One region of the Blautia sp. AF19-13LB genome, then DNA from elsewhere that is predicted to be linked to it. Evidence: riboswitches for the same ligand, from Rfam matches in the RefSeq annotation. Region 1 holds a riboswitch; the other holds the start of a gene.
What was found. A riboswitch is a leader RNA that binds a small molecule or an ion and turns the genes downstream of it on or off. The one in region 1 is predicted to bind lysine.

Region 1 (3,394 bases):
ATGCGGAAAGGGCCGCGTAGATTTCTTCTTATCGGCGCAGACCCGGTGCCAGTCCATCGGTGTGGAGTATGATGACCGGATTTATGCGAAGGCAATGGAAAACAAAAAGGCGGCGGCCTCTGGTGCGCGGACGGAGTTTGTGCTGGAGAGCGCCGAAAATTTTCCCGTTCCTGTGGAAGTGGACCGGGTGTATTTTTTTAACCCGTTTTCGCTTGAAATCTTAAGAAAAGCGATGGCAAGACTGCTGGAATCGTACTACGAAAATCCGCGGGAGATCCAGCTGTTTTTCTATTACCCGTCGGATGCTTATATCTCGTATCTGATGACGGTGCCGGAACTGGAATTTCTCGATGAGATCGACTGTATGGATCTGTTTCCGGGCGGGGACAGCCGGGAGCGGGTTGTGATTTTTACGATTCAGGAATAAAAAGTTTTGTAACAGAAAAAACCGTGTGGAATACAAAAAAGCATGAATTATATTTGAAGAAAGGGTGTTTTTATGAAATATCAGGTAATGCGAATTGAGGAAGACCTTGATTTCGGCTGTGAGGAGCGCGGTGCCGACGAGCCTGTCATGGCAGTTGTTGTTTTGAAAGATGAAAACGGAACAGAATCGCGCATCCGCCAGGAGGATCAGATGCTGTATGACCGGAACATCGAGGAGGGCGACACCGTCATTCTGAATGAAAACGGCGAATTGCGAAAAGCACTCTCCGGTGATTGGACGCAGAACTGTGATTCGAAAAATGTAGATACGACAAAATTCGTCAACATGATGCAGGTTGTCAAAGCCGGAAAACAGATCGACTGGATCTGCCCGTTCTGCGGCGGAACAGTAGAACGACTGGAGCAGGAAGGCGGAAAAACCGTGATCGGATGCACATCGTGCGATATGCGGATTCAAATAGAAAATTAAACGATTTCGGCCTTTAAGGCCGAAAGAGAAAGGAAACACAAATGGTAAAACCAATTATGAGAGACGTTCTCTTCCTCGGACAGAAATCCATCCCGGCGACAGAGGAAGATCTGCAGATGGGAAGAGATCTGCAGGACACACTGGCAGCAAACCGCGAGGCATGCGTCGGCATGGCGGCAAATATGATCGGCGTGAAAAAACGCATCATCATCGTAAACGCCGGATTCCGCGACATCATCATGTTCAACCCGGTGATCGTCCGCAAAAGCGGCCCCTACGAAACAGAAGAAGGCTGCCTTTCCCTGCCAGGCGTGCGGAAAACAAAGCGGTACCAGAACATCGAAATCGAATACTACGACTGGAACTGGAAAAAACAACGCCAGAAATTCACCGGCTGGCCGGCCCAGATCTGCCAGCATGAGATGGATCATCTGGAAGGGATACTTATTTAGATCCTACAGCAGACAGGAGGACAGTATGACAGACAGAGAATGAATGGTAAAAGGAATCATTTACAACCCGAATGTGGAAGAGCTGGCCAAAGAGCAGTCCGGCTATATAGAGCGTCTGTGGAAGTTCAACCAGCTGAAGCCGTCAGAGGGAGACAAGAAAGTCAAATAAATCAGGACAAATTTCGAAAATATAAAATTTTTGTAAAATAATGTCGAAAAAACGATTGACAAGTAGCGAAAAGAAACATATGATAATACCTGTCAATATACATATTCGGCAATAGAGGCGCGAAGGCTAAGAGTAGCTGTCCTGAGACAACGGGGTCTGGGACGGGCAGGGAAAGGAGCATTCGCCGAAACGGGGCAGTTCCCGAAAAACTGTCTGCGTTGGGGTACAGTCGAACAGGCTGTGCACTCTCACCGTACTGGTGGAGGAGCTATTGCTTCATGAACGTAGATTTAATGGAGCAGTGGTGAAGACCGCTGCTCTTTTTATTGTACTGCAGTTGGAACCGTGACAAAAGGTTCCAGGGGTGGAAATCTGTTTGGTTGGAGAACGAAAGACGAAACGGGTGTTACAGGATACGTCTGAAGAAAACTGTTGCCGGAAAAGAAAAAAGGGAGGATTTTGACATGATAGCATTTCTTAACTGGCTGGACGGTGTCCTTTGGGGCGTGCCGCTGATCGCGCTGATGATTCTGACCGGTCTGTACTTTACCGTTCGTTCTGGATTTTTCCAGTTCCGTCACTTTGGCTGGATTATGAAGAGAACCGGCGGAAAACTGTTCCAGAAAGAAGACAAAGCAAGTGAAGGAAAGGGTATGCTTTCCTCGTTTGAGGCGATTTCGACCGCTATCGGCGGTACCGTAGGATTCGGTAATATCGCCGGTGTTGCAACTGCAGTTGCAGCAGGCGGCCCGGGAGCCATTATGTGGATGTGGCTTTCGTCTCTGCTTGGTATGATATTAAAACAGGTTGAGGTTACCCTCGGCTGCTACTACCGTCACACCAACGAAAAAGGTGAGTACTACGGCGGTCCGACTTACTACATGGAGTGCGGACTTGGCGAGGAGCGCCACTGGGGCAAGCTGTGGCTGATCCCGGCGCTCATCTTCGGCATCGGTATTTTCTCCACCTTCTTCGTAACCTCTTCCAACCTGACCGCATCTCAGGTCGTAGCCGGTGCGTTCGGTATTGAGAATATCAATCTTGGAAGCTTCAAAGTAGAAGGCGTTATCGTGATGGGCGTTCTGCTCTGCATTCTGACCTATGTCGTTACAAGCGGCGGTACGAAGAAAATCGCAAGTCTGTTCAGCAAGCTCGTTCCATTTATGAGCGTTCTTTATATCTTGATGGGAATTGGCATGATCATCATCAACATCAACCGCGTTCCTGGCGTATTTGCAGCCATCGTAACAAACGCATTTACCGGAACAGCAGCGATCGGCGGTTTTGCCGGCTGCGCAGTCAGCGAGATTATCCGTGTGGGTATGGCGCGTTCCGTATACTCCAATGAGGCTGGATGGGGTACTTCTCCAATGATCCATGCTTCCGCAAAAACACCGCATCCGGTAGAGCAGGGTCTGTGGGGATCTTTCGAGGTATTCTTTGATACCATGGTTATCTGTACGATCACCGCACTTTCCGTTATCTTAAGCGGAAACTGGACCGACGGAACGAACGGCGGAACACTTGCTTTAAGTGCATTTGCAAGCGGATTCGGCAAATTTGGAAGCATCCTTCTGGCAGTCATCATGGTCATTTTCACTGTAACGACTTCCGGCGGATGGTTCACCTACTATCTGGCAATTCTGGAGCATCTGTATAAAAAAGAAGGCAAGATGAAAGATATCGTCATGAAAATCTTCTACGCAATCCGCGCTCTGCCGGGCGTACTGTGGACGATCTATCTGGTAAAGACAAACAACCAGGGCTTTATCTGGACTGTCGTTGATATCACATCTGCGATCCCGACCTTCGTCAACGTAGCAGTGATCCTGATTCTCTCGAACCAGTATTTCAAAC
Region 2 (3,394 bases), on a different contig from region 1:
AGTGAAAAAACTCATTGGCTAAAACAGAAAAGATAAAAAAGAAGGCAGGCTGTGCAACTGCACACAGCCTGCCTTCTTTTTTATCTTTTCTATTTCCTGCTTCTGCCTTACTTCGCAGCAATCACATCCTGCATATCATACATACCGGCTGGCTTTCCAGCCAGGAATTTTGCGGCCTCTACAGCACCTTTTCCAAAAACTCCCTTGGAATATGCCCTGTGGGACAGGGTAACAACCTCGTCCGGGCCTGCGAAGATGACGTCGTGATCTCCGACGATGGTGCCGCCGCGTACAGCAGAGATTCCGATTTCTTTCGGGTCACGCTGCTCGTGGCGCTGGCTTCTGTCGTATACGTAGTGGTACTGGTTGTCCATTGCCGCGTTCAGGCTGTCTGCCAGGGCGATGGCGGTTCCGCTTGGAGCGTCGCATTTCAGTTTGTGGTGTTTCTCCACGATCTCCATATCAAAGCCTGCTTCGGCAAGCACTTTTGCAGCTGCCTGTACCAGTTTCATCAGCGTATTCACACCAAGGGACATATTTGCAGAGCGGAGAACCGGGATTTCTTTGCTGGTCTCCTGCACTTTTTTGAGCTGATCCTCGGTGAGGCCTGTGGTGCAGAGGACGAGTGGAAGTTTTTTCTCCTTGCAGGCATCGAGCAGTGCGTCGGCTGCCTTGTAGGAAGAAAAGTCAACGACTACGTCTGCCGGAACATCGCATTCTGCCAGGCTTTTGAATACCGGGTAATCGTTCTGGCCGTTGTCGTTCATATCGATTCCGGCTATGATTTCTGCATTTGCATCTTCTTTTACCAGGCCGGTGATGACCTGTCCCATATGGCCGTTGCAGCCATGCATAATAATTTTAACCATTGTCTTTTTCCTTCTTTACTTCGTGTATTCTTAACTTAAGCCAGTTTGATTCCAAAATCTTTCATAGCCTTTGCCAGGCGCTCCTGGTTCTGCGGCTCCATCTCGGTCAGCGGCAGACGAAGCGGTCCAACCTCTTTGCCCATCAGGTTCAGCGCTGCTTTTACCGGAATCGGGTTTACTTCGCAGAACAGCGCATCGATGAGCGGCAGTGCTCTCAGCTGGATTTCTCTGGATCCGGCCACATCGCCGTCGAGGAATTTCTGTACCATGTCGTGGGTCTCACGCGGTGCTACGTTGGAAAGAACGGAGATTACACCGCTTCCGCCAAGGGAAAGGATCGGCACAACCTGATCGTCGTTTCCGGAGTACAGATCGATCTTTCCATCGGTCAGCTGCATAATTTTTGCGACCTGGGAAATGTTTCCGGAAGCCTCTTTGACTGCAACGATATTCTCAACGTTGTTGAACAGATAGACGATCGTTTCCGGTGCAATGTTTACGCCGGTTCTGCCCTGAATGTTGTAAAGGATGACCGGCACTTTGACGCTGTCTGCGATTGCGGTAAAGTGTGCAATCAAGCCCTTCTGTGTTGCTTTATTGTAATACGGAGAAACGAGAAGAAGTCCGTCCACGCCGTATTTTTCTGCTTCCTGAGACAGATAAATTGCTGTCTCCGTGCTGTTGGAGCCGGTTCCTGCAATTACCGGGATTCTGTGATTTACTTTTTCCACGGTATATTTGATGGCATCCAGATGCTCCTCATGGGACAGGGTCGAAGCCTCACCGGTGGTTCCGCAGATAACGATGGCGTCGGTTCCGCCGGCGATCTGCTCCTCAATCAGTTCTCCGAGTTTTTCGTAATTCACTTCCTGTGTTTCGGTCATCGGTGTGATAATTGCAACAGCTGCACCTTTAAAAATAGACATTCTCTTTTCCTCCTGTATGTTGTGTCAGATAAAACCATAAGAAATCAGTCGCCGGAGCTTATCTCCCACGGAAAATTTCACTTTCCGTTAAAAAAAGAGGCGCCTCATCCCAGATAAGATCGCCTCCAAATTCACACATACGCAGTATCTATGATCAGATAGCTCTCCATCTCTCGATGACAGTCGCAGATTTTTTCAACCTGCGCCCAGGAGCATACCGGTTCAGCGCCGGATGTCCTTCGGCATTCTTCCCTTTTCCTCTTCTTCTTTTGCTGCTGAGGCATCCGAAAAGGTACTCTTGAAGTAATGCGACCTCTATCCACTTCAGTTCTGCTTTTACTATAGCATCATTAAATTTTCTTGTCAACAGCGGATCGCGCTTTAACTCTCACTATATTCCAGCTTGCTCACCGAAACCTCATATGCGGTCCGCTTTTCCATTTCCGTCTCGCTCAGCCGCTTCATATATTCCCGGCTCTGGATCCGTCCCCAGATGAGAACGTGGCCGCCCACGGCAAACGCAGAGGCATACCGCGCATTCCGTCCCCAGCAGATGCACGGGATATAATCTGATTTTCCATACGGACGGTTGACCGCGATCAGAAGGTCGGCGATCTCTCTTCCCAGAGGTGTTTTCCGGTAGACCGGCGGTTTACATATGTATCCATCGAGGTAAATCTGGTTGGATTTGACGGAATCGTCCTCTTCCTCCACGAAGCTTAATTCCCGCGCAAATACGGAGAGTACCAGACGGTTCTTCTTCTCCTCGTGGCGGTTGTAGGACCGGAACTGACCGCTGATGCAGATCCACTCACCCTGGTAATCCTGTGATACGTCCACCAGCCGCTCGGAGACCATCACCGGAATGATGTCCTGCGATTCACTCAACCGCTTGACCATCACATCGACGAGGTAAAAGCCCTCTCCGAATACCTGATGGCTGAATGTAAACGGGGAGACAATCTCTCCCATGATAACCACCTGATTGTTTTCAATCATCTTGTCTGCCATAATGAAAATCCCCTTCCTTTGTCTTTTCTTTCTGAATATTGATTTCTGATCGGTACTTTGCTGATCTATAATCCTAATGTATGAACCACATTTCTTTTTCAGAACCACTTTTTTCCAGATTTTTTTATTTCTATTCAAATCAGCATTCTGCCCAATTTTTTGTATATGTTTCTGTAAAAACCGCACCACATGCTTCGTATTTTCTACCATTGCAATACAAAAAATGTCACATCTTCCCTGTTTTTTTTCTCTGTTCTGTGCTATAATAGTTCAGATAGGCAGGCATCCAGCAGAGACAAAACGGCAAGGCACCTGCCTTTGTGCTGTGATAAACATTCCCGGCCGGCTTGAAATTTTGAAAAATTGAACCCGGCAGGGTCAACTCATAGGAAGAGGAATGAAGAAATGAAAACAACGAGAGAAGATGTAAGAAACGTTGCCATCATCGCCCATGTCGATCATGGTAAAACTACACTGGTAGACGAGCTTCTGAAACAGAGCGGCGTTTTCCGTGCCAATCAGGAGGTTCAGGAACGTGTCATGGACTCGAACGATATCGAGCGTGAGCGTGGAATCACCATTCTTTCC

Region 2: it holds a riboswitch for lysine, as region 1 does, so the genes downstream of both, dapA (4-hydroxy-tetrahydrodipicolinate synthase) here and DWX32_RS10140 (alanine/glycine:cation symporter family protein) in region 1, are expected to answer to the same signal.

What each region holds. Positions count from the first base shown of each region.
Region 1 is NZ_QUGO01000008.1:116,046-119,439, reverse strand. It holds gene DWX32_RS10160 (class I SAM-dependent methyltransferase) at 1-427, shown strand, start outside; gene DWX32_RS19870 (hypothetical protein) at 500-916, shown strand; gene DWX32_RS10150 (peptide deformylase) at 958-1,368, shown strand; gene DWX32_RS20460 (maltose acetyltransferase domain-containing protein) at 1,412-1,537, shown strand; lysine riboswitch at 1,642-1,816, shown strand; gene DWX32_RS10140 (alanine/glycine:cation symporter family protein) at 2,002-3,394, shown strand, end outside.
Region 2 is NZ_QUGO01000009.1:107,767-111,160, reverse strand. It holds gene dapB (4-hydroxy-tetrahydrodipicolinate reductase) at 108-869, opposite strand; gene dapA (4-hydroxy-tetrahydrodipicolinate synthase) at 905-1,795, opposite strand; lysine riboswitch at 1,947-2,121, opposite strand; gene DWX32_RS11000 (single-stranded DNA-binding protein) at 2,177-2,806, opposite strand; gene typA (translational GTPase TypA) at 3,212-3,394, shown strand, end outside.